One region of the Peribacillus sp. P4_C12 genome, then DNA from elsewhere that is predicted to be linked to it. Evidence: riboswitches for the same ligand, from Rfam matches in the RefSeq annotation. Region 1 holds a riboswitch; each other region holds the start of a gene.
What was found. A riboswitch is a leader RNA that binds a small molecule or an ion and turns the genes downstream of it on or off. The one in region 1 is predicted to bind S-adenosylmethionine.
Positions count from the first base shown of each region.

Region 2: another riboswitch for S-adenosylmethionine. It lies ahead of AC1DUW_RS08740 (sugar ABC transporter substrate-binding protein); the one in region 1 lies ahead of AC1DUW_RS13155 (methionine ABC transporter ATP-binding protein).
Region 3: another riboswitch for S-adenosylmethionine. It lies ahead of AC1DUW_RS07650 (methionine ABC transporter ATP-binding protein); the one in region 1 lies ahead of AC1DUW_RS13155 (methionine ABC transporter ATP-binding protein).

Region 1 is NZ_JBFUIB010000083.1:760-11,448, reverse strand. It holds gene AC1DUW_RS13165 (MetQ/NlpA family ABC transporter substrate-binding protein) at 1-373, opposite strand, end outside; gene AC1DUW_RS13160 (methionine ABC transporter permease) at 389-1,057, opposite strand; gene AC1DUW_RS13155 (methionine ABC transporter ATP-binding protein) at 1,050-2,084, opposite strand; SAM riboswitch class I at 2,265-2,378, opposite strand; gene AC1DUW_RS13150 (O-acetylhomoserine aminocarboxypropyltransferase/cysteine synthase family protein) at 2,496-3,806, opposite strand; SAM riboswitch class I at 3,910-4,015, opposite strand; gene AC1DUW_RS13145 (thioredoxin family protein) at 4,177-4,485, opposite strand; gene AC1DUW_RS13140 (toprim domain-containing protein) at 4,489-4,854, opposite strand; gene gcvH (glycine cleavage system protein GcvH) at 4,945-5,325, opposite strand; gene AC1DUW_RS13130 (arsenate reductase family protein) at 5,422-5,778, opposite strand; gene AC1DUW_RS13125 (acyl-CoA dehydrogenase family protein) at 5,918-7,705, opposite strand; gene AC1DUW_RS13120 (acetyl-CoA C-acetyltransferase) at 7,778-8,956, opposite strand; gene AC1DUW_RS13115 (3-hydroxyacyl-CoA dehydrogenase/enoyl-CoA hydratase family protein) at 9,036-10,689, opposite strand, start outside.
Region 2 is NZ_JBFUIB010000035.1:7,144-22,914, forward strand. It holds gene AC1DUW_RS08735 (GTPase domain-containing protein) at 125-2,866, shown strand; SAM riboswitch class I at 2,963-3,068, shown strand; gene AC1DUW_RS08740 (sugar ABC transporter substrate-binding protein) at 3,185-4,300, shown strand; gene AC1DUW_RS08745 (sugar ABC transporter ATP-binding protein) at 4,366-5,868, shown strand; gene AC1DUW_RS08750 (ABC transporter permease) at 5,870-6,877, shown strand; gene AC1DUW_RS08755 (hydrolase) at 7,164-7,493, opposite strand; gene AC1DUW_RS08760 (COG3014 family protein) at 7,714-8,442, shown strand; gene AC1DUW_RS08765 (S1C family serine protease) at 8,679-9,914, shown strand; gene AC1DUW_RS08770 (hypothetical protein) at 10,209-10,517, shown strand; gene AC1DUW_RS08775 (cytochrome C oxidase subunit IV family protein) at 10,589-10,750, opposite strand; gene AC1DUW_RS08780 (hypothetical protein) at 10,779-11,018, opposite strand; partial or broken gene AC1DUW_RS08785 (nucleoside recognition domain-containing protein) at 11,687-11,856, opposite strand; gene qoxA (cytochrome aa3 quinol oxidase subunit II) at 12,264-13,211, shown strand; gene qoxB (cytochrome aa3 quinol oxidase subunit I) at 13,282-15,228, shown strand; gene qoxC (cytochrome aa3 quinol oxidase subunit III) at 15,228-15,771, shown strand, end outside.
Region 3 is NZ_JBFUIB010000027.1:27,089-31,321, reverse strand. It holds gene AC1DUW_RS07660 (UDP-glucose dehydrogenase family protein) at 1-742, shown strand, start outside; gene AC1DUW_RS07655 (MBL fold metallo-hydrolase) at 1,393-2,217, opposite strand; SAM riboswitch class I at 2,829-2,935, shown strand; gene AC1DUW_RS07650 (methionine ABC transporter ATP-binding protein) at 3,001-4,017, shown strand; gene AC1DUW_RS07645 (methionine ABC transporter permease) at 4,004-4,233, shown strand, end outside.

The sequences.
Region 1 (10,689 bases):
ATTTTTGTGAATATAGAGCAATCGGCTCGATATGAATTCCACCAGCATTAACGAAGTCATATCCATTTTCTTTAATTTGCCCCTCTAAATATGGAATATGTTGAAAGTAGTTAGCATCCAATTCTTTATCGTTTAAAGCCTTATTCGGTAAAACATAATCTTGGAACGGTTTAATTTCCAACTCAATTCCTTTTTCTTCAAGAAGAGGTTTAGCTTTTTCAAGAATCTCAGCATGCGGAACATTGGATGCACCTACAACTAATTTTTTCGTTTCCTTTTCTGTATCGCTGCCGCTGTTGTCCTTATCGGTTCCACAAGCAGCAAGAGCAATCGATAAAACAAGTACTAATGCAAATCCTAAAAACTTTTTCATCCTATTCATCTCCCTTTATCTTTTGTCTAATTTAGATGTAATCACATCTCCAATAATTTGAATAATGAAGACGATAATTAGTATAACAATCGTCGCTACAAGTGTAACGTCATTGTGATTCCTTTGATAGCCGTCTAGATAGGCCAGATTACCAAGCCCGCCTGCACCGATAACCCCTGCCATTGCGGTATATCCAACCAATGCAATCGATGTTACCGTAATCCCTGAAATTAATGCTGGCATCGATTCTGGAAGAAGTACCTTCCAAATGATCGTGCTCGTTTTCGCTCCCATTGATTTAGCCGCTTCAATTACACCTTTATCGATTTCACGGAGGCCGATTTCAACCATACGTGCATAAAATGGTGCCGCCCCGATAATAAGGGCTGGTAATGCTGCATTCTCACCGATCATAGAACCGACAAGCAATTTTGTGAAAGGTATGAGTAACACAATTAAAATAAGGAATGGAATAGAACGGAAAATATTAACGATAGCACTCATGATCGAGTTAATTACCCGATTTTCCCACATATTACCTTTCCCTGTTAAAAACAGGACTAACCCTAATAGTATGCCTATAAAAAAGGTTGCTAGTACTGAGATACTAGTCATATAAAGTGTTTCTTTTGTTGCTTCAATAATGTCTTCCCAATATACATTCGGTAATAATTCTTCAAGCATGAGTCATCACCTCCACGCCTACATGCTGTGCTTTAATGAATTCGATTGCGCGGAGCATTTCATCCTCATTGCCATCAAGGTGGATAAATAACGTTCCATATGAACCACTTCTAGTTTGAGATATTTTTCCTTGAACGATATTGACATCCAACTCAAAGTTACGTACCAGCTTAGTAATTAACGGACTCTCTGCATGATCTCCTACGAACGTCAATTGAATTACTTTTCCTGCCGGATAGCGTTCCAGCAAGTGTTCCATTGTTTCTTTTGTTTCTTCAGGCTCTGTTACCTGTTGAACGAAACGCTTCGTCATTTGTTCTTTCGGATTCTTGAAGACTTCCAGGACAGGTCCTTGTTCAACTACTTGACCATTTTCCATTACTGCCACGCGGTGACAAATTTTACGGATGACGTGCATTTCATGTGTAATCAAAACAATCGTTAGACCAAGACGCTTATTGATGTCGACAAGCAATTCAAGTATTGAATCGGTTGTCTGCGGGTCTAAAGCAGACGTCGCTTCATCGCACAGTAGCACTTTAGGATTGTTAGCCAGAGCCCTAGCAATACCGACCCTTTGTTTTTGCCCTCCGCTTAATTGCGAAGGATATGCCTTTTCTCTTCCTTCAAGCCCAACTAACTTAATTAATTCATTCACACGCTTGATACGTTCGTTTTTCGAAACCCCTGCAATTTCTAGAGGAAACGATATATTCTCCTGAACGGTTCTAGACCATAATAAATTAAAATGTTGAAAGATCATGCTGATTTCTTGTCGAGCTTTACGTAGTTTAGCACCTTTGATTTTGGAAATTTCTTTATCAGCCACCACAACGGATCCTTCTGTTGGTGTTTCCAATCCATTAAGCATCCTGATCAAAGTACTTTTCCCTGCTCCGCTGTAGCCAATAATACCGAAAATCTCGCCTTTATTTATTTCAACATTAACATTATTTACAGCCTTAATCGTGTCGCTGCTTCCTTTTCCTGTTCGGAATAGCTTACTAACTTTTGTCAATGTAATCATTAATACTCACCTCTTTTATCCAATAAAACCTATGAACTTAGTTGATTTATCTTCATTATCAGCCTGTAAATATGATTTAAAACCGTTTTTCAATATTGCTATACATGTAAAGGTTTTCCCAAACTAAATAGAAAAAACCTTTCTGCATGAGCAGAAAGGCAGGTGAAAAAGCAGGCCTTTCTCTCATCTTCCAAAGCGATTAAACTTTGTGTGAATTGGCACCTTTCCAAGGAAATTTTCCTTGTCGGTTGCCGGGTTTCATCGGGCACATCCCTCCACCTCTCTTGATAAGAGCTAATATATAGAATATTTGTACATCATTAAGTTCTTTAGTATGGAGAAATTTTATCATAGATAAAAAAGGAGCGCAATGTATAATATTTCTAGGAAAGAATGAACAGGTCTTTTTTATTAAACAGTTTTAGAAGTTAAGGAGACAATATTCGTCGCTTTTTCAATTGCCTGCTCTAAATCTTCTATTAAATCCTCTACGTTTTCAATACCAATCGATATGCGCACTTGATCAGCACTTACACCCGCTTTTGCTAAACCTACATCATTTAATTGTTGATGGGTCGTACTAGCAGGGTGGATAATTAAACTTTTAGCATCCCCTACGTTGGCTACATGCGACCATAATTCTACCGAATTGATAAGTTTTGCTCCAGCATCGCGTCCACCTTGAATTCCAAAAGTCACAACAGCTCCTGCTCCCTTAGGCAAATATTTATCCGCCAGCGCTTTATCAGGGTGACTTCCATTACTAGGGTGCGAAACCCAGTTCACAGCAGGATGATTTTCCAAATATTGAATAACAGACTTAGTATTTGAAAGATGCTCTTTCATTCTCACATGCAACGTTTCTAGCCCCAGCGTAAACTGGAACGCGCTTTGAGCACTTAACGTCGGCCCTAAATCACGAAGTAATTGCACACGCGCTTTTGTGATAAAGGCAGCAGGACCGACTGCTTCAGAGTATACAATCCCATCGTAGCTTGGATCCGGTTCCGTAAAGCCAGGGTAGTTTGGTGAGTTCCAGTCAAATTTGCCCCCATCCACGATGATGCCTCCTAAGGTGGTTCCATTTCCCAAGAGCCATTTTGTAGCAGAGTGGATGACAATGTCCGCTCCAAAATCAATTGGCCGGCAAAGGTACGGGGTAGCAAAGGTATTATCGATAATGAGTGGTATACCCGCATTGTGAGCGATGTCCGCTACAGCTTCAATATCAAGAATCCTTAGACTTGGATTTCCAATTGTTTCCGCAAATATAGCCTTCGTTCTAGGAGTGATGGCTTTTTTGAAATTTTCAGGGTCATCAGGAGAGACGAACTTCACTTTTATCCCATATTTAGGAAGAGTATTTTCAAAAAGATTATACGTACCGCCATATAATGTAGAGGCGGACACTATTTCATCTCCTGCACCAGCAATATTTAGGATTGACAGTGTAATGGCAGCCATCCCACTTGCTGTTGCCAGTCCGCCGATACCACCTTCCAACAAGGCCATTCTTTCTTCGAAAACACTGACCGTAGGATTATGAAGTCGTGTATAAATATAGCCATTTTCCTTTAAGCCAAATAAATTTGCTGCATGGTCAGTATCTTTGAACAAGTATGCATTGCTCTGATAAATAGGCACTGCACGTGCACCCGTTTCATCTACTTGCAGACCCCCGTGAACACTCAATGTTTCGAAACGCAACTTTTTCTCTGCCATAAGATTTCTCCCCTTTTTCTATGGATTTAGTTGGAATTAAGAATCAGGCCTTCCTCTTTTAACAAGCAAAAAAACCACTTCATAAGAAGAGGCTTATATACTCTCCTCATCTTCCAGAGCTAATACTCTGTTGGAATTAGCACCGTATATAAATTTATACCGGTTGCCGGGCTTCGTCGGGCCAGTCCCTCCGCCACTCTTGATAAGAACTATTAAATTTAGCAGTTACTTTCTTAATTCAAAATATAGCACTTTAGAATTATCCAGTCAATCAATTATTTGAATATTCTTATTTCAATTCCCCATCAACTATATCGTTTATTCACTACTTTTCTACAGCTAAAAAGCCAACCCATATTGGATTGGCTTTTTAGCTTATTTCCTTAAGCACTCCGTACAAATAAGGAACAGACTGAAAGGCATATATTTTTTTCCGCAGCTGCCCTTCTTTAAATAGTAATAAACAAGGTACACTCTCAATTTCATATGATTCGGCGATTGTTTGGACATAGTTCATATTCATCTTTCCTGCCTTCAAGTCTGGAAAAAGCTCCAATGATATCGAGAGCATCCTAGAAGCCACCTGACAGGTCCCACACAAAGGTGTATATAAATATAAGCAAAAGGTTTCCCCTTCTTCAACAGCAAGCCTACAATCTTCTTCTTTCATTTCTTGCATCAATTAGTCGTTCACCCTTTGACTTAAAAATTTCATTTTCACATTCATATTGGCAGATAGGAGCACTGTAGCGATATGATGTTCGGGGGCACTTTCCACTTCTTTGTACATTTTATTGATATACAAGTGGCTTGCTTCCGGCATTTCCCTTCGGAATTGCTTCCGTAGCTTTTCTCCTGAATCATCTGCGTCAAAAAGGAGATAAACATCACGGTCCATCATTTCATCTACTAACTCATCCAGCTTAGTTAATGAAATGGTCCCATTTGTACATCTTATTTCCACATCTTCATTCAAAACGGAGGCAACTTTTCTTCTATCGGAACTGCCTTCTACAATGATAACTTTATCAAATTCGCCCCACTCCATGTCATCACTCCATCTCACGAATTGTGTGCACCCTGCCTTTTTATAAACTGAAAAAGAGAGCAGGCCTATTTAGACCCTCTCTCCCTCATTTTAACCGTTTATCAGGCTATCATATTCTTCAGCGCTCATCAGGTTTTCAACGTCACTGATATTTGATGGTTCAATCACGATCATCCATGCTTTTTCAAAAGGAGATTCATTTACGAATTCAGGATTGTCATTCAACTCTTCATTTACTTCAACAACTTTACCACTGATAGGAGCATACAGCTCAGATACAGTTTTAACAGATTCAACACTGCCAAATGGCTCGTCCGCTTTCAGTTCAGCGCCAATCTCTGGAAGCTCAACAAAAACGATGTCCCCAAGTTCGGACTGAGCAAATGCTGTAATTCCGATGCGTACTGTTCCATCTTCTGTTTTGACCCATTCATGTTCCTTTGTGTAACGAAGTTCTTTTGGTGTTGTCATCATTAATTCCCTCCATAGTACATCTTATTTTATCTATTACATTATAAGGTAGATTTATTTTAAAAGTAAGGAATTAACCAAATATTTCGTATAATTTTAGTTCCAAGTCTGTTCGAATTGCTCTTCTTTGAAACCAACTGTCACTTTTGTGCCGTCCGTAACAATCGGCCTTTTAAGAAGCATACCATCAGTAGACAATATATCTAGCATTTCTGCTTCAGAAGCATCTTTCAGCTTGTCCTTTAAACCCAGCTCCCGGTATTTTTGCCCGCTAGTATTAAAAAACTTCTTCAGCTCTAATCCGCTGGTATTATATAGTTGTTCGATTTCTGTTCGAGATGGCGGATTTTCTACTATATGAATCGCTTCATATTGCAGTTCATGACTATCCAGCCACTTCTTCGCATTACGGCATGTGCCGCATTTTGGGTACCAATATAATGTTAAGCCCATTGTTTCACCACCTATCAATAGAATACCCGTTTTTTCTGTGCAATACAACGAATTCTCCTTGTCTTTCCATCGTGAAAATTTCACAAGTAATAAAGGGAATACCCGATTACGGGAATTCCCTTTAAAGGTTGAACTTTGATTATAGTGCGTATTTTTCAGTTTCGATTACCTTAATAGAAGCTTCTCGTTTTTTCGCAATGACATTGATTGGGTTGTGTCTAGTCAACTTGCGAAGAGAAGAAAGCATAATGCGAAGAGTATCGCCTGTTTCAACGGCAATTAACGTTTCTTTTGCATGCTGTTCTATTTCATTGAACGCTTCTTGAACGAAAATTTCAGTGTACAGTACTTTTTGTTTATTCTTTTCTAAGCCTGTAGTCGCAATTGCTTTTTCTGTACGTAAAACCACAGATTCAGCAGCGTATGCAAGGGATGCGATATCAGCAATGTTAGATAAGATTTCTTGTTCTTGATCAAGTTTCTTGCCGTATTTCTGTGCTGCAAGACCTGCTGCCAAAATACCGATTTTCTTAGCATTTCTAACCAGCATTTTTTCTTGTGCCAATGGCTCATCGCTAGGCTCTTCAGGCATCATCATCATTAATTCCTCTTGCAGTCCTTGCGCTTTTTGTAGAAGAGGAAGTTCTCCTTTAAGTGCTTTTTTCAGGAATGTTCCCGGAACAAGCAAACGGTTGATTTCATTTGTGCCTTCGAAAATCCGGTTAATACGAGAGTCACGGTACGCTTTTTCAATTTCATATTCCTGCATGAAACCATAACCACCATGAAGCTGTACGCCTTCATCTGTTACGTAATCCAATACTTCAGAAGCGAAGAATTTATTCAAAGAACACTCAATTGCATATTCAGCGATCGCTGCTGCCATTGATTTTCCATCTTTCACTTGCTCATCAGTCAGCTTGCTTTGTCTTTGATCATAAAGACCGACGGTACGGTATACAGAGCTTTCTGCTGCATAAATTTTAGAAGCCATCGTTGCAAGCTTTTCTTTCGTCAAGTTAAAGTCAGAAATTTTCGTTTTGAACTGCTGACGTTGATTTGTATAAGCAGCAGTAATTTCAAGAGCGCGTTTAGAACCGCCGACTGCGCCAACACCCAATTTATATCGGCCAATATTCAAGATATTAAAAGCAATAACATGCCCTTTTCCAGCTACGCCAAGAAGGTTTTCAACTGGAACATGTACGTCTTCCAGGATTAAAGTACGTGTAGATGAGCTTTTTATACCCATTTTCTTTTCTTCAGCGCCCGTAGATACACCTTGATATTCACGCTCTACAATAAAGGCAGAGAATTGTTCGCCGTCGATTTTAGCATATACACAGAACACATCCGCAAAACCTGCATTGGTAATCCATTGTTTTTCACCGTTTAAAACGTAGTGAGTACCTTCTGCATTTAATTTTGCTGTCGTTTTTGCACCCAATGCATCAGATCCTGAGCTAGGTTCAGTTAAAGCATAAGCAGCAATTTTTTCGCCCGTTGCTAGTAATGGAAGGTATTTTTTCTTTTGTTCTTCATTTCCAAATAATACGATTGGCAAAGATCCAATCCCTACGTGTGCACCGTGAGTGATTCCGAACCCACCTGCAAGTGCCATTTTTTCTGTAATTATTGCTGAGCTAATTTTATCAAGACCAAGCCCGTTGTATTCTTCAGGAACGTCAGCACCAAGTAAACCGATATCCCCTGCATGCTTCAGTAATTTTACAGAACGGTCGAATTCATGATTCTCTAAATGCTCAACTTGCGGAAGAACTTCATTCACTACGAAATCTTCAGAAGTTTTGGCAATCATTTTATGCTCATCAGAATAATCTTCTGGTGTAAACACTTGATTATACGTAATATCTTCTACTAAAAAGGCGCCGCCTTTTATGAGGTTATCTGTTGTTTGATTGGACATGTTATTTCCTCCTAAATGATTAATTATCTTAAGCCCGCCGGAATTGTTGATAAACTTTCGAACGAGATGGAATTACGCTAATAATTCAAATACTCCAGCAGCACCCATTCCGCCACCGATACACATTGTAACGACTCCGAATTGTTGGTTTCTGCGCTTCATTTCATGAAGTAGGCTTAATGTTAATTTAGTACCGGAACATCCTAGTGGATGGCCTAGGGCAATAGCTCCACCATTGACATTGACAATCTCTTCATTCAAACCCAGCTCACGAATGATTTGAATGGATTGAGAAGCAAAGGCTTCATTCAATTCAAATAAACCAATATCAGAAAGCTCAAGACCTGCTAGTTTCAAAGCTTTTGGAATCGCAGCGATCGGACCAATCCCCATAATTTCCGGTGGTACCCCTGCTACGGCAAAGGAACGGAACTTACCAAGTGGCTTCAGCCCTATTGAAGAAGCTTTTTCTCCATCCATGACCATAACCGCAGCAGCTCCATCACTCGTTTGTGATGAATTTCCTGCTGTAACGGATCCTGTCACAGAGAATGCTGGTCTTAATTTCTTAAGCACTTCAAATGTTGTGCCTTCACGAACGCCTTCATCTTGTGCAAACTGGAATGACTTTTCCTGTAATTTAAGATCCGGACCTACTGAGCGAATGGTTACATCAACCGGAACAATTTCATCTGAAAACTTTCCATCAGCAATGGCTTTTGCAGCCCTTTGATGACTGCGCACAGCAAATGCATCCTGTTCTTCACGCGAAATACCGTATTTTTTTGCAACGGCTTCAGCTGTGTGACCCATTCCCATATAGTATTCTGGAGCTGTTTCCGCAAGTTGTGCGTTCGGACGGGTTACATGTCCCATCATTGGCAAAAGACTCATGGACTCTGCTCCACCTGCAATGACCGTATCACTTTGGCCGAGCATGATTCTTTCCGCTCCATAAGCAATACTTTGTAACCCGCTTGAACAGTAACGATTAATTGTTATAGCTGGTACTGTGTAAGACAATCCTGCTAACGCACCAATATTTCTCGCCATATTCAGCCCTTGCTCCGCCTCAGGCATTGCGCAACCGATAATTAAATCATCAATTGAACCTTCATAATTTCCAGCACGCTTTAACGTTTCTTTTACAACAAGAGCCCCTAAATCATCTGGTCGAACTTTAGCAAGAGAACCTTTTTTTGCTCTTCCTACCGGAGTCCTTGCTCCAGCTACTATTACTGCTTCTTTCATGAGGATCCCCCTTACTTCATTTTTAAGCTATCAATCTATTAACCTTCATTTGCAATCTGACCGTATTTTTACTTATCCATTAGTTTCGAAGTGGTTTCCCTTTAACAAGCATATGCTGCATTCTTTGCTGAGATTTCGGAGTAGAAATTAATTTTAGGAAAGCTTGTTTCTCTAGGTTCAAGATATACTGCTCATCTACTTCTGTACCGTATGGAAGTTTTCCTCCGGCCAGGACATATGCAAGCTCTTTAGCTATGACAAGGTCATGATCAGATAGGAAGCCGGAAAGGCGCATGGATTCTGCCCCTAAAAGAAGTGTGGCATAACCTGTTTCACCGACCACAGGAATTTTTGTACGAACTGGAGCTGTATACCCTTGGTTATACATGGAGATGACTGCCTGCTTCGCATCATATAATTGATGATCTGCGTTCACACTTATTCCATCAGAAGAATTAAGGAAGTTATTCCCGCGTGCTTCTTCAGCAGAAGTTGAAACTTTTGCCATCGCGACTGTTTCAAATACTTGATTAGCCACTTTCTGCAAATCAAAGGCGACGCCCTTTGGCATATTCTTCAGCGTTTTTACATAAAGTTCTTTTGTTCCGCCACCGCCTGGAATCAATCCAACACCAGCTTCTACAAGACCCATATATGTTTCTGTCGTTGCTTGGATACGTGCAGCAGGAAGAGATACTTCCGCACCGCCGCCAAGTGTCATATTAAATGGCGCTACAACAACAGGTACAGCACTGTACTTAATCTTAAGCATTGCCTTTTGGAATTGGCTGATAACCATATCCAATTCCAACATATTGTCATCTTGTGCTTCCATCAACATCATGGCAATATTAGCACCTACACAGAAGTTTTTGCCTTGGTTTCCGATCACCAGACCTTTAAAATTAGCTTCTGCTTCATCGACTGCGGCATTGATCATTTGCATGATATCAAGACCTATTGCATTATTTGGTGAAGTGAATTCAAGAAGAGCCACTCCATCACCAATATCAATCAGACTTGCACCGCTGTTTTTCTTGATTACACCTTTTTGCTTCTTGATTGCTTTAAGGTTAATCACCTTAGGGTTTTCAAGAAGCGCTTTATATTCTCCATTATCATAGTAGAAAACTATGCCATTTTCTTCTTTATAAAAAGAAGTGATACCTTTTGCCAGCATATCCTTCACCCATTGAGGAACAGTAACTCCTTCTTGTTCTAAACGTGCTACTGATTTTTCAACACCAATCGCATCCCACGTTTCGAAAGGTCCCATAGACCAGCCGAAGCCCCATTTCATTGCTTGATCGATTGCCACAATATCATCGGCAATATTCCCAAGCAGTTGTGCAGAATACACAAGAGCTGGATTTAACACATTCCAAAGTAATTCACCAGCACGGTCATCGCTATAAACAAGCGCTTTCATTTTGTTGGCTAGACCCTTGGCCTGTTTAGCCAATTCAATAGAAGGAGTTTTTAATTTTTTAAGGGCTTCATATTCAAGAGTTTCAGGATTCAGCTCAAAAATCTCCTTACCCTTTTTCACAAAAAATCCTTGTCCGGACTTGCTTCCAAGCCATCCGTTTTCAAGCATCCTATTCATGAAACCCGGTATTTGGAAAACTGCTTTTTCTTCCCCTTCCACTTGGTCATATACATTTTTAGCAACATGTGCAAAAGTATCCAATCCAACTACATCAAGCGTCCGGAATGTCGCGCTTGTCGCTCTT
Region 2 (15,771 bases), on a different contig from region 1:
AAGGACCTATAAATCTCTTTTCATAGACAAAGTCTTGAGAATAGTTATTATTCGATTTTCATAAAGACTCCATATCGATGATTATCCTTTAATTGAAAATATGAAATATATCGGGGGAATAAAGATGGATGAACGACTGATTGGGAAAAAATACTATGAAACAATGATTGAGGATACACGCAATCATCCAATTCAAGCATTAGGTGAAATGTTTCTCGTGGAACAAAAAAAGGAAAGAGCGGATTTAACTGCAGTTCGGTTTGCTCAAGGAGAAGTATACTTCCAGCATCATGACTATGAAGCAGCCATTTTTAAGTGGGAAAACATAGAAGGTGAACTTGGTTCATGGGCGAAAAAGAATATTGCAGATGCTTATTTTGAACTAGAGATGTATTCGACCGCTGAGGATATATATAAATCCGTCAGTACGGATGAAGCGGTATTGAAAACGGAAGTCCTTCTACAGCTGTTCTCTCTTTACATAGTAGAATCAAGAAATGATTTGGCATCTAAAGTTGTTAAGGAAGCAGTCGACTTTCAACCTGATTACCCGAATGTCACCGCAATTGCACGCTCCTTTTTTGAAGAACAAAAGGATTGGAACAGTGCTGTAGTTTTAGCCGCGAATGAAAGTATCCGTACGGAATCAATGATTTGGTTTGATGTGCTGAAAACGTATATCCAGCAAGGTGTTGCTCAATCGATGGCTCCGGATTATTTCTCAAATGTTCTCGAGGCGTTATACAACCTTGATCAGGATCGCTTTGAAAAAATGACGGTTGCACTTTGGAAAAATTATAAATATACAGATTCCTACTTTGAATGGCTTAGAGTCATTAATAATTTGATAGATGGCATCGAATTACATCCAGGTGATGTATGGGATGAACTTTCTGTCTATTACCGGGATGCTTATGCCGGTTTGCTTGAAGGAACACACTTAATCAAAGATTTGAGTCCTGTTGTGCCGAGATTGTTGGAAAATTGGTTAAAAATCGCTGATGGAGAGCTTTCGTTATTTGCAGCGGCGTCCGTTCTGTCATGGAATGAAATTTTCCCTGATACAATTAATGCACTGGTTGTTCAGGATGCAGAAAGTCTGTTAGCAAAATCGCCTAAATTGGGAGGCGGATTGGAAGCGGGCGAAAAACTGTTCAATTCCATTATTCAGTGGGCTGAAGAGAATAACTTAACAGTTGGCAATAAGCTGAAATGGATGGTAGACGGACTTAAGGATACTGAAAATTTCAATCTTCTTCTTGTCGGAAGCACAGGCAATGGCAAAACATCCTTTATTCAGTCGCTCGCTGGAGAGAGTATTGCTGCCGAGGACCATTCGTCCCTTGTCAGTGTCAAAGATGGAGATAATCTGGAAATCTATGAAATTACAGATACAGATCACAAGGTCGTTGGTGAGTTAACTGAATTGGATGAAACACGCCGTCAGCGCGGAACCATTGTCGACGTGACCCTTATCAGTGACTACCTAAGAAATAATCGCCTGCGTTTACTTGATACACCAGGGTTCAATGGGGAAAAAAGTGTAGACTCTGATTTCCAAGGGTATTTACAGGGCAGCGATGGATTGATGTTTGTTCTCGATGCACGAGCTCCTTTCACCGGTAGTGAACGAGATTTGTTATTGGAAATTCAAATGATGGCACCGAAACTTCCGATTCATTTCTTACTAAATAAGATGGATACGATTTACAGTGACCAAGTGGCAGTCCGGATGGAAGATGAAACATGGGATAAAGTGAATGCGTATTTCCCGAACGCAAAAGTATTTGCTTTCTCCAAACTTTATGACAGCAAACAGCAGTTACAGGACCTTTCATCCTTCCTTGATTCGAATTATCAAGCTGATAATTGGAAGGAAAGAAGATCTGAGAAGATTCTTGCATTCATTCGCAAAACGTTATCTTACCTGCTAGAAAAACGGGCAGCTAATGAGCGGAAATGCGAGCACTCCATTTCTTGGAATGAGCAGATGGAAGTCAAATTGAATGGAGCCGTCAATCAACTGGCAGATTTGGAAAAAGAAAAAAGTGAAAATATCATAAGGTCGTACCGTTCAATTAAAGAAGAAGTGAAAAAACAGCTTTCTTCAAGAATCCCTGAATTACTGAGAGAATGTTCTAAATCATTAACGGAAAGTAGCGATTTCAGCCAAGTTCATATACAGTTGAACGAGGAAATGAATGAGCAGATTCAGGCATATATTTCAGACAAGATTATGCCGCAATATTATCGTTCTCTTCAAGACTGGATTGCTACATCTCAGTTGGAATTTACACAAATTCAACAGTTTATGGATGAAATGAGCGCAGGGTTCAATGAATTGTACAAAGAAGAGCGAATTACACTTGCCGGAGACTTTAGAGTTTTGGATGACTGGCGCCGTGATGCGGATCGGATGACAAGCAGTATCCGCATTGAAGACGTTAATATTTTACTACGCCGGACCCCATCGCAATTGCTGCTTAAAGGGGCAGGGAAGCTGTTTGGAGCGATTCCGCAAAATAAAGCTAATATGTACAACCGGTATAAGAAGTACCTAGAAAGTGAAGACTACCTGGATGTTGCAGAAATGATCAGTGACCGTTTCCTTACACAATTCGGATTGTTTGAAAAATCTTTGGATAGAGATATCTCACTTTTCTATCGCAGTTCATTTGCCTTACTTCAAAAGACGATAGAACAAACACAGACTGAAATCAAAGATCATCAGGCAGCACTGGAGCATATGAGAGAAAATCCGGAAGTATACCGTGACCCGATTACTCTGTTTGAAGTGAAACTACGTCAGTTAGAAAGACTTGAAAAGATCGAGAAAAAGCGTCTGGCTAAGCTACAAAGAAAATAAGTGTAACAAGAAACATTTTAAATATTCAAAAATCTATTGACTTTACGACTATATCCCTATAAAGTGGTAATTACGAAAAACGTAACACATTATATTCTCTYATCAAGAGTGGCGGAGGGACTGGCCCTAAGATGCCCAGCAACCGTTCCATTAGGAATTGGTGCTAAATCCTGCAAAACAGAAATGTTTTGACAGATAAGAGAGGGATAAGTCTGCAAATCAGCTGATTAAACCTCTCTATTCTAGAGAGGTTTTTATTTTGGGATTTACACCAACTTAATTGATAAGATTAATGATTGGAAAGTAGGAGGAACTAAAATGAGGAAGTCAATTTTTAAAAGGGTTTTCGTTTCGGTCATAGCTTCGGCTTTGCTTTTAACGGGCTGCTCTTCAGGACAAAGTTCAACAGAATCAAAGAAGGATGAAAAAGTATCCTTTAAAAATGTTCCAGAACGATTTGCAAAAGGGGAAGGTGCCAAAATCAAAGTCATTCGTAAAATTGGCGGAGATGATCATACGGCTCAATATTTAGCTGGAGCGAAGGAAGAAGGAGAAGCATTAGGTTTTCAAGTGGATACGTATACAGCAAATGGCGATACGGCTAAATTCCATGATGCAATCGCCCAGGCTTTACAAGAAGATTATGACGGCTATATTATCTCCCATGGTGATGATGCAGCAACAGTGAATGACGTTCAAAAGTTGGTTGATGCAGGAAAGAGCGTTGTTACATTCGACTCTATTAGCGACTTATCTAAAATTGACGGTGTGACCTTAACTTCACAGGATGATGAAGCATTGGCAACTCTGGCTTTTGATAAATTGATAGAAGAACAAAAAGGTGAAGCAGCGATTGCATACCTTTGGGTAGATGGTTTCCCGCCAATGGTGAGAAGAAATGCGGTGTATCAGGAAAAATTAAAAGAAAATCCTGGGATTAAAGAAGTCGAAAGATTCGGAGTAGCATCTGCAGATACTTCAGTTCAGACACAAAATGCGGTAGCCGCAATGTTGAATAAATATCCCAAAGGCAAACTAGATGCGATTTTCGCAACATGGGATGCATTCGCAATTGGAGCGGCTCGTGCGATTAAAGAAGCTGGCCGCGATGAAGTGAAGATATACGGAATCGACGTATCTAATGCTGATCTTCAGGAGATTCAAGCGAAAGGCAGTTCTTGGTCTTACACGGCAGCTGTCGATCCGAAATTGATTGGTGCAGTGAATATGAGGATTTTAGCAAAAAAATTAGCGGGTGAAGAAACACCGCAAACATATGACTTAGAAGCTTCACTTATTTCACAAGAGCAGATTCAAGCTTCAAAAGAAGCGGTCAACATGGCCAACTTGTCCGGTATTGTCGAAGGATGGGGAGTATCAACGGAATTTGAAGAAGAATGGATGAAAGTATTGAAAGATCATTATAAAAAGTAAAAAACAGAGTCAGTAGACACTCTCTTTCTAGTGAAGAGAGTGTCTGTTTAATAGGGGGAATGGGCATGAGCACACAACTAGAAATGAAAAAGATATCGATTGAATTTCCGGGAGTAAAGGCGCTTAGTGAAGTTGATTTTTCAGTACAATCAGGGACAGCCCATGCAGTGGTCGGCGCAAACGGAGCAGGGAAATCTACGCTAATGAAGGTCTTATCGGGCGCTCATGCCCATTATACAGGTGAAATTTTTCTGGATGGAAAGAAGCAGGATATCCGTTCACCGAAGGCTGCACAGGAACAAGGTATTCAAATTGTTTATCAGGAAGTAGATACGGCACTCATTCCTTATTTAACTGTTGGGGAAAATGTAATGTTGAATGATACGGTGCAAAACATGGGCAAAAAACAAATGGTCCATTGGAAAGAGTTGCATAGAAAAGCCACTTATATCCTGGCAGAGATGAAAATTGGTGTCTCTTCGAAAAAGCTGGTAAGAGATCTTACCTTGGCTGAAAAACAGATGGTTCTGATTGCAAGAGCAGTCTCGACTGAATGCAAATTCCTGATCCTCGACGAACCAACTGCTCCGTTAAGTTATACGGAGACGACAGAACTATTTCGAATTGTAAATGAATTAAAGCAAAGAGGCGTTGGCATCATATTTATTTCCCATCGTCTTCCAGAGATTTTTGAAATTTGTGAAGAAATTACGATTATGAGGAATGGGAAAAGTGTTGCATGCCGAGAAGTAGCGGATATTACTCAAAACGAAGTGGTCGAGGGAATGCTTGGGAAAACAATGGATGAACAGTTCCCTGTTGTAAATGCTGCGATTGGTGAAGTTGTTCTGGAAGTGAAGGGACTGTCAGATGCCGAAAAAGTTAAAAATGTTAGCCTTCATCTAAAAGCAGGAGAGATTGTTGGTTTGGCAGGATTGGTTGGAGCAGGGAAAACAGAGCTATGTAAAACCCTATTCGGTCATACTGCTATCACAACAGGGGAAGTCGTGATGAATGGTAGAAAGCTTTCATTGAAAACACCGCATCATGCAGTAAAAAGTGGTCTGGCACTTGTACCGGAAGAACGCAGGAAAGAAGGCATTCTTGTTCAGGAATCAGTTGCAACGAACTTGACTGCAGCAAGTATCGGGAAATTCAGCAAGATATTCAGCTTTGTAGATCGTAAGGCGGAAAAGAAAAAAGCGAAGGAACTTATTACGAGTCTTGGTATTAAAACCCCTTCAGAGGAAGCTAAGGTTGAAAACTTGTCAGGTGGTAATCAACAAAAGGTCGCTATCGGAAAGTGGCTGATTGCTGATGCAAATGTATACATATTTGATGAACCTACAAAAGGCGTCGATGTAGGGGCAAAGAAGGACATATTTGAATTGATTGCCCAACTTGCCAGAAATGGAAAGGCAATTATATATGCATCATCTGAGTTGTCTGAAATCATGGGTATTACTAATCGAACTTATGTGTTATATGGTGGAAAGACAGTCATCGAATTAGAGACAAGCAAAACCAATGAAGAAGAATTACTATTCTACTCAACAGGAGGCAAATAGGATGAGCACACCGATTCCTGTTCTCACACAGACAACAAAAGCGAAGAAAAAAGTAGACTTATTCGACTTTTTCTATAAATACGGCACAATCTTGACGATTATTATTTTGGTTGGGATATTTGCCTTTTCAAATCCATCTTTCATTCAAGCTAATAATCTAATTAACATTCTGCGTTCTATTTCAATCGTGACCATCATTGCGATTGGAATTACGATATCCTTAACTGTGGATGGTTTTGACCTATCCGTTGGTTCTGTAGCATCATTGGCTAATGCGATCGTCATTTCGATGTTTGTTTGGTTTTCGCAGGATACCCTGATTGCGATATTAGCTGCAATCGGTGCGTCGCTTGTAGTAGGAGCATTAAATTCATTCATGATTGTAAAATTGAGAATTCCTGACATGCTGATGACATTAGCGACCATGTTCATCATCCAAGGGATTGCCCTTACCTATACAAAAGGAGCAACGGTTTCACAAAATATGGTCATGCCTGATGGAACGTTCGCTGAAGGACTGATCAGCCCATTTTTCGCTAAGATTGGACAGGTCCCTTGGATTATTCTGATCATGGCAGTCATTGTGATAGCTACCCATATCTTTTTAACTTATACCAAGCACGGTCGTTATATGTACATTATTGGGGGAAATAAGGAAGCTGCCAGACTTTCTGGAATTTCGGTAAATAAATACAAAGTACTGGCCTATCTCCTTTCGGCTCTCTTTGCCGCAATCGGGGGAATTGTTCTTGCTTCCCGCGTCATGACATCCGAAATCAATTCCGGGTCTCCTTACTTAATGGATGCTGTTGCAGCAGCATTTATTGGTTCATCCGTTCTAGGAGCAGGGAAACCGAATGCCTTCGGAACCTTCATCGGTGCAGTCCTGATTGGAATCCTTCAAAACGGACTGATTATGATGTCTGTCCCATACTACGCGATGGACATCGTTAAAGGAACCGTACTTGCCCTTGCGCTAGCGGTTACCTATTATAAGCAAAAACACTAGACTTATGTGTGAATGACACCTTATTTTTCATTGTAAAGTAATCCGCAAAACGTTAAATATACCAGAATCGTTACCTATTAAATGAAACAGTTCTGGTATATTTTTATTTAGGATTATGCATTTCCAAAACTAATCCCATCATAATTTTCTTCCTAAAAAACTCCAAACACTCTGATCGTCTGATGTACCTCATGTGTTAAATCACTTTCTTTCGAAGATGCTTTTTTCATTCTCGTTCTTTTAAAAAATAGAAACTTGTTATTTCAGGTTCTGTTTAAGCATTCTCCTATTTAAAGTTTTGGATTTCCTCGTTGCCTTTGAATTTGTTATCTGCCAATATGCTGATTTCTTCAATATGGTTTCGGGCTGTTTCATCGCCTAATTTATAAATGATGGCGTACAGCTTTTTCGTAGCTTCATCGTATTTATCATTTGCCCGGTCATGATGATAGAGAAGATATGGTACATGAGAACGGGCATATGACTCCAAGTCATCTGTTCGATGTTCCTCTAGGCATTGCTTTAATTCTGCTAGTTCTTCATCTGTAGCGTATATAGTAAAGCTTGGATTTTCCTCAAGTTTTTTTCCTAGTACATCGCCGCTGACCAAATCCACATGATAGGTCTGTTTTTCCTACAACATTTTTTCTTCACCCTTTCAAGCGTTTATCTATGATGTACCACTATTTGTAAAAATATAATCATAAAAGTGAACATTCTCCATAATAAATCGATAGAGATAAAGATGTCAGATATTTCTTGTGAAATCGGGTAAGATAGATTTATAGAATAATATGGAAGTGTATGTGTATTCAGTAAAAGTGAGGAGTGACTTTTTGAAGAGATTACTCATATTTATTTTAATGATGGCATTAATTGTTTCAGGCTGTACCACCAGGAATTACGATTCCAACATGGAGCTAGGAAAAAGTCAGGTGGAAGAGGCAAATTATTTAGAGGCCCATGAGGCATTTGAATTAGCGTATAAAGAAGACCAAACAGGGGAGATGAAAGAGTTAATGGAACTTTGCGTCCTTTTGGCAGATGGAATGAAGAAATACGAGGAACAAGATTTTGAGGCGTCTCAAGTGTTTTTTGAAGAAGCTGCTGCATATAAGGCAAATTATGAGAAAAGTAAACTCATGGTACAAAAGGCAATTGGAATGTCCTCAGAAGCTGGAGAAGCCAGTGCAGAGCCAGTTGAAGACACTGACGCAGAGCAATCGAGGGATGAGTCTGAAGACCCAGTTATCGAGTCAGAAGAAGAGGATAAGCCAGTGGAGGCCCCCGCCACATCGAAGCTAGCTGATAAAGGAAATCACGAGAGTAACAAGGATTCAGATAAGACATTGACGAAAGCTCAGGCGGAAAATCTTGTGAAAGACTACGCTGACATGGAAAACTATCCTCAGCTTCAAATTCAATATGATCGTGAAGATGAAAAGGGAGATTACATATTCCAAGTGTTTGAAATGGTCAATGACAGTAAGGGAAGTGGGCATAAGGCTACTTGGGGTTGGTATGGCGTGAATAAGAAGACAAAAGAAGTCTATGAGCTTATGTAAGAAATAGAATGGATGAAAAAGGTGCCTTGTTATTTGAGGCATCTTTTTTTTTCGTAATGGGAGGTAAGAAATCTCAGAGCTATTAACCAGTCAATATTGTTCTTTTTTCGGTCAAATCTACATTCATTTTATCTTTTTTGTAAAAAGTTTGCCGTATTCTTTATTTCTTAAGAATTTTTTAATAATTACTGTTTATGATGGAGCCAAGTAAAGGACTTTCATAGGAGGGATAAAGGATGGAGAATTATAATGGGGATGAGCAAGTTCGGGTGAAAGCTGAACCGAAAAAGGGCAAGTCGCTTTGGTTAACTAGTCTTGTTTCTGGAACTGTTGCTTCTATAGTTACATCTTCTGTATTTGTATTTGGCGGAGATTTTATAGATGCAGAGAAAAATACAGTGACCGAATCATCACAAACTGCAGGGGCAGAACAAACCGAGAGCGTGGAAAAGAATAAGAGTATAAATACAGAAAAGTTATCGACAAGCACAGATTCAAATGAAAGAGCAGATATGGTTGAATCAGCTTCAAAATCGATTGTAGGTGTCGTAAATTTACAAGAGATGCAAAATCAGAACCCATTCCAGCAGCAAAGCACGGAGAGCGAAACTGTTGAGAGCGGCACGGGGTCAGGAGTTATTTATAAAAAAGATAATGGTAAGGCCTATATCATCACGAATAATCATGTTATTGAAGGTGCTAAGGAAGTAGAAATTTCATTGTATGATGGACAAAAGGCAACTGCAACAGTTGTTGGTGCAGATGCTTTAACAGACCTAGCGGTTTTGACGATTAATGCCTCGGTAGCACCAGAGGGAATTAATTTTGGAGATTCAGATAGAATGCGTCCAGGTGAAGAAGTTTTGGCCATTGGTAACCCTCTCGGACTTGATTTCTCACGTTCGGTTACGCAAGGAATTGTAAGTGCAACTGGGCGTTCCATATCAGTCGATACATCTGACGGAGAGTGGGAACTTGATGTCCTTCAAACAGATGCGGCAATTAATCCTGGTAACAGTGGAGGTGCATTAATCAATACTGCTGGTGAAGTAATAGGCATAAACAGTTTGAAAATTTCTGAAAGCGGTGTGGAAGGCTTAGGTTTCGCTATACCAAGTAATGACGTAATACCGATTGTAACGGAACTGATTGAAAATGGAAAAATCACGCGGCCATATTTAGGGGTCAGCTTGGCGAACACAGAAGAACTGCCACAGTATTACCTTCAAAATGTCCCTGAAGCTGCAAAGTCAGGTGTAATGGTAACGGGTATAGAAACTGGATCGGCGGATGCGAATGGAGGACTTAAGCAACAGGATATCATTGTGGAGATTGATGGAACGAAAATTAGTACCTCTGCTGAATTAAGGAAATACTTATACACAGATAAGAAAATCGGCGATAAAGTAAAGGTCAAAGTGTATCGAGGTAATGAAGAGAAAACCTTAACGATTACGTTACAAAATTCATAAAAAAAGAGAAATGACTCCTGAGCAATTGGCAGGAGTCATTTTTATAGCTAATGAGTCGATAAAATATTTGGGTAAATAATAAAAAATAAATAATAGTATAAAAAATGGATATTATCGGAAAAATAGGTAGTGTATTTTAACTATTTGGTTTATTTTCCATATAGTCTTGAATACCTAAAAGTGAGTTGTAATAACTTTAATTTGTCAAGGTTTTCATTGTGAATATATTGAAAATTATAAAAAGTTTGACAAATTTGTGAAATGTAATAAAATAGAAAGAAAGGGGATGAAATAATGGAAGCTAATCAGAAGATGTTAGATGCAGTGAAGTGGGTATCAGGCACAGGTTGTGTAATCGGAATTATTATTTTTGCTTTAAGTTTATTTGTAAGCGATTACAATAAGGATTATATATTAACTGCTGTTGGAATGGCCATTACATTAAGCGCAGCTGCCATTTTCCTAGTTGGTATATTTTTTGTCCTGACAGAAGAAATGGTGATGAACACACATAAGGGTAAAACAGTTGTACCGGAAACAACTAAAATCATAAAAATAAATTCAAAAGTTAAAACAAAAAGAAGTACCGAGTTCAGTAACTAAAGCAATGAATAGAGCGTAATACCGTTTTCGTAGATGGCTTTCTTATCATCAGATTCACAAGCATGCATGAACTAATCTAGTTGTTCACCTGCTTGCAGGAATGAAGCTACTATAAGGACTATCATTCCTGTTCTCAAAGAAAGGTCATATACATCAACACCAAGAGCAACGGATGTAAGAACCATGGAGAATATGAACCCCATAACATGTCCACGTGGAAATAACTGTTTCATACTCAAATTTCCTTTCAGGTAGATGAAGCTACATCCGGAATGCTAGTGAAGAATCAGCTGTCGGTATGATAGTGAAGTTGTATTCTGGAACTGGGAACAGAGAGTAGCCCACTCTAGAGAACGTGTATTCAAAGGATCGCTTGAAATATTTCTTGGGCATGGCAGTAGGTTGTACACGATTAAAGCGTAACCAACTAGTTAACAAATGCTCCAACAATGAAAGCATATTCAATGATCCAAATCCAGTTGATTTAGAATATGTGTACATACAACATGGCTTGGCCATCCACATCAAACTCACTACATTCCTGAATGAAAAGTTCTAACTCTACATTCTGAACTCTGAACTATACCACGAAAAATGGACACTTTAAAAAGGTCCATTTTTCGTGGTTTTTCTATGTGCATATAATAAAAGAAACAAAAGGGATGCAGTTGTCAAAATTGGATATTTAAGTAGTGAGTTTCCTTTATTCAGGTGGAGGAATTCCAGAAAAGTGAATGGACTAATGCGCTTGAAGTAACATGTGGGGAAACGGCCTGCCCCCTGGTCACTTTATAAATTTTGAGGTGTGAAAGGATATCCCTTTTTCATGCCCCATTCATATTTACAAAACACAAATAGCCTACTCCCGCAAAAATAGGAGGACAGGACTAAACAGCAGTTTAGGAAAAGTAATACTGACAGGGCAATAAGTATTGCGAGAAGAAGGAACCTGATTACCAATATTTTATTATTGTTCTTAAATAAGATTAACCCTGTTATAGAGCAAAGTAGTACAAGTGTGCCTGTGATTAGTCCTAATATAATGTATACGACTTTCCCCCATTTTCCTTTCCCCTATTTTAACCAAGCCTATTAGAATGGCTAAATGTGCCACAGCAAATGTCCTAGAAAGGCATTCAAGTAGGCATCATAAAGGATCAAAATGTTCATTTCACACTCTTTGTTTCCTTATATATAATGGCAAGTGTTGTACGACAAGGGTAATGAAGCAGGGAAAACAACATCATATACAATGCCGTTACCGAGTCCATGGTCGAGTGAGAAAAATTCGTTTTTAATCCTGGATACCATCAACATCCATTAACGATTCCATCGATAGCTATCTTCTTAACAGGAGAGGTAATAAAACTTGAATATTCAGTAATTTAAATCCAGTCTTGAGGTAATGTACGAGGGAGAATATAATGTGAAAATTCATTATATTAAAGTAACATTAAATGGAAAAAGAACCGGGAATACTTGCAAATCCTTCACTAATAAGTGAATTCTCCGTAAGTAAGATATTAAACAATTATTATATTTCATTTCATAAAGATTTTCGAACATTTCAGTTCAGTTACCATCTTCTTACTGCTCTTTCATGAACTTTATGTGACAGATGTCACTTTGTATTGTCTTTTTATACACTTGGGATTAATATTGGTATGTCGGGGTTTGTGAACATGGTAACACTTTGTCCGAATAATTACCAATAGGAATTTTATTATGTAAGAAAGGGGTAGTACTATGAAAATAAAATGGGCTTTATTAACTATACTTTTTACTATTGCCACTGTGCTAACCGGTTGCGATAACCCATTAATGGTCTTGGACCCTAAAGGGCCAGTAGCTGCAACACAAGCAGATGTTATTATGATTTCGATATGGACAATGGCCTTTGTCGTTCTTGTCGTTATTGTACTGTATATCTTCATGATAATGAAATATCGTGCATCCAAACAGCGTGATGATTATGAACCACCTCATATTGAAGGAAGTAAGGTTCTTGAAATAATTTGGGTTGCGATCCCAATTTTAATCGTCGCTTTCCTATCAGTTGTTACTGTTAAAACAACAAATGAAGTTGAGGCAACACCTAAAGGATACCAAGAGCAAGAACCATTAGTTATTTACGCTTCATCTTCTAACTGGAAGTGGCATTTTAGTTATCCGGAAGAAGATATTGAAACAGTTAACTATCTGTTTATACCGACTAACCGACCAATTGAATTTAAACTTTATTCATACGGACCAATTGCTAGTTTCTGGATTCCGCAACTTGGAGGACAAAAATACGCGATGTCGGACATGGTAAACACGTTGCACTTAGCAGCTGATGTTCCAGGAGATTATATGGGTCGAAATTCAAACTTCAGTGGTTCAGGTTTTGCTCAGCAAACGTTCAACGTTAAGGCAATGCCTACAAAAGAATATGATAAGTGGGTAGATGAAATTAAAGCTACTGCTGAACCGATTACTGAGGAAAAATTCAATAAATTATTAGAACCTGGTCATGTGGGACAATCCACTTACACTGGAACTCACTTAGAGTTTTCTCCAGCTCCTGAAGGGGAACATGCTGGTCATAGTATGCACGGATCATCTGATACTGAAAAAACTGATTCTGAGAAATCCGATGAATCCACCAAAGATTCACACGAGGAACATTCAGAACACAGCAACATGAATCATTAAGAATTAATCTCACTCGATAAAACAACTAGGTTTACACAAGGAATATTTTCCTGAAAGGAGTCACAAAAGTATGGATTACTTTGATCGATTTGCCGTACCTCATCCAAGTCCAGCGATTTATGCATCCATGGTTGCTATTGGCTTAACCATGCTTGCGGTTGTTGTCGGAATTACCTATTTTAAAAAATGGGGTTACTTATGGCGTGAGTGGTTAACAACGGTTGACCATAAACGTATTGGTATCATGTACATCTTGTCTGCACTACTTATGCTTTTCCGTGGTGGAGCCGATGCTATCATGATGCGTGCTCAAACTGCTGTGCCTGATAACGGTTTGTTGGATGGACAGCATTATAATGAAATCTTTACAACACACGGGGTTGTCATGATCCTGTTTATGGCTATGCCATTTATCATTGGGTTAATGAACATTGTTACACCATTACAAGTTGGAGCACGTGACGTAGCATTCCCACGTCTAAACGCAGTAAGCTTCTGGTTATTCTTTATGGGTGCAATGCTATTTAACATCTCTTTCGTAGTTGGTGGATCTCCTGATGCAGGTTGGACATCTTACTTCCCACTGGCAAGTAACGATTTCAGTGAATCAGTAGGTTCGAACTATTACGCGATTGCAATTCAAATAGCTGGTATCGGTACATTACTGACTGGTATCAACTTTATCGTAACAATCTTGAAAATGAGAGCACCTGGTATGAACTTAATGAAAATGCCAATGTTCACATGGTCTATCTTGATCACAAACTTCATTATCGTTTTCGCTTTCCCTGTATTGACAGTGGCACTTGCGTTGATGACAATGGATCGTCTATTCGGAACTCAATTCTTTACGATGGCCAATGGCGGTAGCGATATGCTTTGGGCGAACTTGTTCTGGGTTTGGGGACATCCTGAAGTTTATATAGTTATTCTTCCGGCATTCGGTATTTACAGTGAAATCATTTCGACTTTTGCACGTCGTAACCTGTACGGGTATAATTCGATGGTTATCTCGATGGTAGCTATTTCTACTCTATCTTTCGTTGTATGGGCTCACCATTTTTACACAATGGGTCACGGTGCAATGGTTAACGGTATCTTCTCGATTACCACAATGGCAATCGCTGTTCCGACCGGTGTTAAGATTTTCAACTGGTTGTTCACACTTTGGAAAGGTAAAATCGTTTTTACCGTCCCAATGTTATACTCTTTAGCTTTCATTCCGATTTTCACGCTCGGTGGGGTAACCGGGGTTATGCTTGCCATGGCAAGTGCTGACTACCAATACCATAATACAATGTTCTTAGTAGCTCACTTCCACTACGTTTTAATCCCTGGTACTGTATTTGCCGTACTTGCTGGTTTCACGTACTGGTGGCCAAAAATGTTTGGTTTCATGTTGAGCGAAAAGATTGGGAAATGGTCGTTCTGGTTCATTACAATCAGCTTTAATGTAACATTCTTCCCGATGTTCATCACTGGTTTAGATGGGCAAGCACGTCGTATGTATACGTACTCTGAATCAACGGGCTATGGTCCATTGAATATGCTCTCTTTCGTTGGAGCAATTGGCTTAGCAATAGGTTTCGCGCTTATTGTGTACAACATCTATTGGAGTACTCGTTATGCATCAAGAAATATTTCAAACGATCCATGGGATGCACGTTCTCTAGAGTGGGCTACACATACACCAATACCAGAATATAACTTTGCAATTGTGCCTACAGTTGATTCTACAGAAGCATTCTGGGATTCTAAGAAAAAAGGCTTTAAATTATTTGGTGGTAAAGTAGAAAAGATTCATATGCCAAATAACAGTGGTGTGCCGTTTATCATGAGCTGTATCTTCTTCGTTTGGGGCTTTGCAATGGTATTCAGCATGTGGATCATTGCAATCATTGCAACACTTGGTATCTTTGCTTGTATGGCTCACCGTTCATTCGAAAAAGATCACGGACGTTATATCTCCGTTGAAGAGATTGAAGAAACTGAAAATAAATTGCGAGGTGCTAAGTAATGAAAATAGATAACTCGCTGCCACTAGAATATAGCACGGAAGAAAATCGCTTAAAGATTTTTGGATTTTGGATTTTCCTGGGGGCAGAAATAGCTCTTTTCGCTACACTGTTCGCCACTTATTTTGTATTAGTTAACGGTACTGGAAATGGTCCAACAGGGGAACACCTTTTTAAAGTACCAACCCTAATGCTTCAAACAATTTTTCTTTTAACTAGTAGTTTTACCATTGGTCTTGGAATCAATGCAATGAGACTTGGTAGTAAGAAAGCGATGCTTAGTTTCTTCGTTATCACCCTTATTCTTGGTTTAGGCTTTTTGGGAGTCGAAATCTATGAATTCGTGGAGTATGTACATGAAGGAGCAACCATTCAAACAAGTGCTTTCTTATCTAGTTTGTTTACGTTACTAGGTACGCATGGAGCTCACGTTACACTTGGTTTATTCTGGGGAACATTCATCATTCTGCAGGTTAAAAAACGCGGTCTGATTCCAGAAACAGCAAACAAAGCTTTCATCTTTTCTCTTTACTGGCATTTCTTAG
Region 3 (4,233 bases), on a different contig from region 1:
TCTATTAAGTGCGGAAATGATTAAATATAGTTCAAATGCTTTTTTGGCAACTAAGATCAGTTTCATTAATGAAATCGCAAACCTTTGTGAAAAGGTGGGTGCCAACATAGAAGAAGTAGCACATGGAATGGGTCTAGATTTTCGAATAGGAACCCAATTCTTAAAAGCAGGAATTGGATTCGGGGGCTCTTGCTTCCCTAAAGACACTCGTGGTCTAATTCAACAGGCTACTGAAGCTGGGCAATCACTTGAAATTCTGGAAGCAGTAATAAAGGTAAATAAACAACAAAAGTATTCGTTAATGAATAAAGCAAAGCAACGTTTTGGTAACTTAAAAGACAAAAAGATTGCAATATTAGGATTGGCATTTAAACCGAATACAAACGACGTACGTGAATCAATTGCCATTGATATAGCTTCAGAGCTAACTATGCAGGGAGCATTGGTAACGGCTTATGATCCATTAGCACTTGAAGAAGCAAAGCAAATTTTGGGAGAAAAGATTCAATATGCTTTATCCATAGAGGAAGCTATAACAAATACAGACATGGTTTTTATAGCTACTGATTGGGATGAATTCAAAGATTTCCCCCTAGAAAAATATGAAATGTTAATGAATCATCCAATTATTTTTGACGGAAAAAATAGTTATTCCTTAGATGAGATTTCTGAATATAATATTGAATATTATTCAGTAGGCAGACCATTTCATAATATAAGTAATTTTTATAACCTGAAATAAATCAAAAAAGAACTAACCCTAAGACAGAATAATTAATTTGAAAAAGCACCTGCGTTCTTAGGCAGATGCTTTTTTGACGAGTCTCTTCTATTGTTTTTTTATTATATGAAACAAAAGGACACATGTCCTTAATTAAGGATTATGCCTACCTTTTGATTTAACCTAGATCGACTACACATTCTTGAATATATATTAACTCTCAAAGATGCCCGTCTCTAGCATTATAAGGAGCCCTCACTCGTTAGTTTCACTAAAGCTATCCTTTATCATTTTTTGTTCCTATCATTAAGCCGTGTAGACCGCCCGACAAAGAGAAAATAATAATGTGGTCTCCAATAGCGTTTAATAATGGCTTTTTAAGCAGAAGTCCAAATAGTCCCCCTATTTTTTCTTCATTATTTCACGTAATTCCTTATTACTTTTGGCCTGAACTATACAGAAAAGAGTGTCCCTTCATTTTTTGAAGAAACGCAAGATGATAGCTAATTAACCAAATAACCTTTTTTTATGTTTTGAAGCCCACAGCAACCATTTAGGTTTCGCTAGTTGATCTGGATTTAAAGTGCCCACACTACGTTGCGCCAATGGCTGATTGCGAATACATCCGCGGCTGTTATTCTCTTCCATAACATCTAATTGATGACATTTTTTTATGTTACTCCATTCTCCTCTGTAATCAACACATTTCCGTTTAATATCGATGTGATAATATGCTCCGAATCCCATTCGTGGCCAGATATCTCGATAAGCGGATATTGATTCGGCAAAACAATTTGCTGGATTTCATGAACTGCCAAGCCTTGATTATGCAATCGTAAAATTTCACCACTCAGGTTTTCCAGATAGTCCAGCTTTCTTTGAAACATTTCCTTCCCATTTGGGACATGCCCGGCATGACAACAAAAAACCTCTCCAAAATCATATTGAAGTAATCTATTTATAGAATCGATGATGACAGGGACAGATTCTTCCCGTAAAACAAGCTTTGTTTTCGGTGTAACGAATAGGTCACCTGAAAACAGCATGCCATTACTGTGATTCAAATACACCATATGGTCCTTAGCATGACCTGGGGTAAAGATTGGCTCCCACGTTTGGGTACGGGAATGAACAGTCCTCCCCAACGGCTCAGCTTTGAAGCCATCTCTCCTTCCCCAAAAAGCTTTGCGATAATCTGGATATTCAGCATCCTTCGCACATACATCAATCGACATCGGATGAATATAAATTGGAACTTTTCTATGTTCTTGTATCCAGGCGGCACCGCCAGTATGGTCCTCATGATAATGCGTTAGCGCCACTAAATCGAAGTCGGCTGATTCATAGAAAGGGATAAGTTCTTCCAATAAAATTTGGGCTGCCGTATCAATCAATAGGCCGTCTGTTAAAAAAGCATATACACTCATCCCCGACTTTATTCCTTCAGGGGTCCCTTGTACACAAACCACATCATTTATCGTCTTAATCTCTAGCATGGCTTCCCTCCTCATCAATTGTATAAAAATAGTTTAATATCCTATTTACCCCTTGTTCATTACAATAAATGTAATATTCCTCCATACTTTTGACAAGCAAATAGTATTTTCCTAGCAAAGACCCGTTGTATATTTTCCGGTAGAATCAAGGCACTGTTTGAAACCATTGTCATTGATTTAAGGTATTCTATTATGCAACGAAGAAAAGAAACAGCAAAAATCTGGCTTCGGTTAAAAGGAAGTTGTTAAGAAAGGGTACTCCGTATTTAAGTTTGGGCGATAAAAAAGCTAAAGCATTCATGATACAGACTTTGAAACAATACTTTCCTGACAAAAACTTCACGTAATTATTAAAAAAAATCGACAAACTGCTAAAAAGAACGAAGCTTTTCTTACAAAAACCTTGAAAAAGAATGACTTTACGACCATTAACGATGGATGATTCCATTACCCCGATTCGAAAAGAGGGAATTATCAAATACTAGATTTACCCTTTAAAAAATTAATTCACCTGAAAGTTATTCTAAAATTACAGAAATGATTGACAATGTGTGAATTTACAAATAATATAGATTATATTAGAAAACTTGTAATATTCCAAAATAATAATTTACTTATCAAGAGTGACTGAGGGAACAGGCCCTGTGATGTCCGGCAACCGCCCCAATCGGGAACGGTGCTACTTCCTGCAGAATGATTACATTCTGAAAGATAAGACGAAATAATTTCGCTGCCTCTTTCTGAATGATAGAGGCAGTTTTTTATGTTTAAGGGGGAAGGCTCATGATTGAAATCCGATCAGTCCGAAAGGAATACATATCGAAAAATACCCGAGTTGTCGGAGTGGATAACGTATCTTTGACAATTCAGACTGGTGAAGTTTATGGGATTGTTGGCTACAGCGGAGCCGGAAAAAGCTCATTAATACGCTGCTTAAATTTGCTTGAACGTCCGACAAAAGGAAATATCATTATTGACGGTATTGACTTAACGTCTTTATCAGGCAAAGAGCTTCGAAAACAACGACAAAAAACCGGTATGATATTTCAGCACTTTTCCTTAGTCAGTTCCAAAACCGTTTTTGAAAATGTTGCTTTCGCCTTGAAAGCCGCACACAAATCAAAGGGCGTCATCAAAAGTCGCGTTCTAGAGCTGCTGGACATAGTTGGGCTTAGTGATAAAAAGGATGTCTATCCGGCCCAGCTCAGCGGAGGTCAAAAGCAACGGGTCGGTATAGCGCGAGCCTTAGCCAATAACCCTACTGTACTATTATGTGATGAAGCGACTTCTGCCCTTGATCCAACAACAACAAAAGCGATTTTACAGTTATTAAAAAAGATTAGTCGGGAACTTGGTATCACTATAGTATTGATTACCCACGAAATGGAAGTAGTCAAAGAACTATGCCATCGAGTCGCTGTCATGCAGGATGGCAGGATTATCGAAGAAGGATCTGTTTATGAGATATTTTCACAACCAAAGCAGCAGTTGACGAAGCAATTCATCAGCAGTGTATTGGATTTTGAGCTTCCCTCACACTTAATTGAGGAAAGCAAAGGAACGATTATTCAAATTCAATTTGAAGGGCCCACCGCCGGTGAATCAATTCTTTCCGATGCTCTACAAAAGTATTCAGTAAAGGGAAATATCTTGCACGGCAAAATTGAATATATTCAGGATGTTCCATTAGGAATCTTAATCATTGAATTAATTGGTGAGGCTGCTGAAGTTCAATCGGCACTGGAATATATAACAAATCGGACCAGTTCTGTGGAGGTATTGAAACATGTCACTGTTTGATTCCGTCGTCAATATTTTACCTGACCTTAATAAAGCCTTTCTCGAAACAATCTATATGGTTGGAATCTCCCTTGCGGTAGCCCTTCTAATTGGTTTACCTCTTGGAGTATTGCTGTTTACAACGACCAAGAATTTAATCTTTGAAAATAACGTCGTGAATCGATCTCTCGGTTTCGCTGTCAATATTGTCCGTTCAATCCCGTTTATCATTCTCTT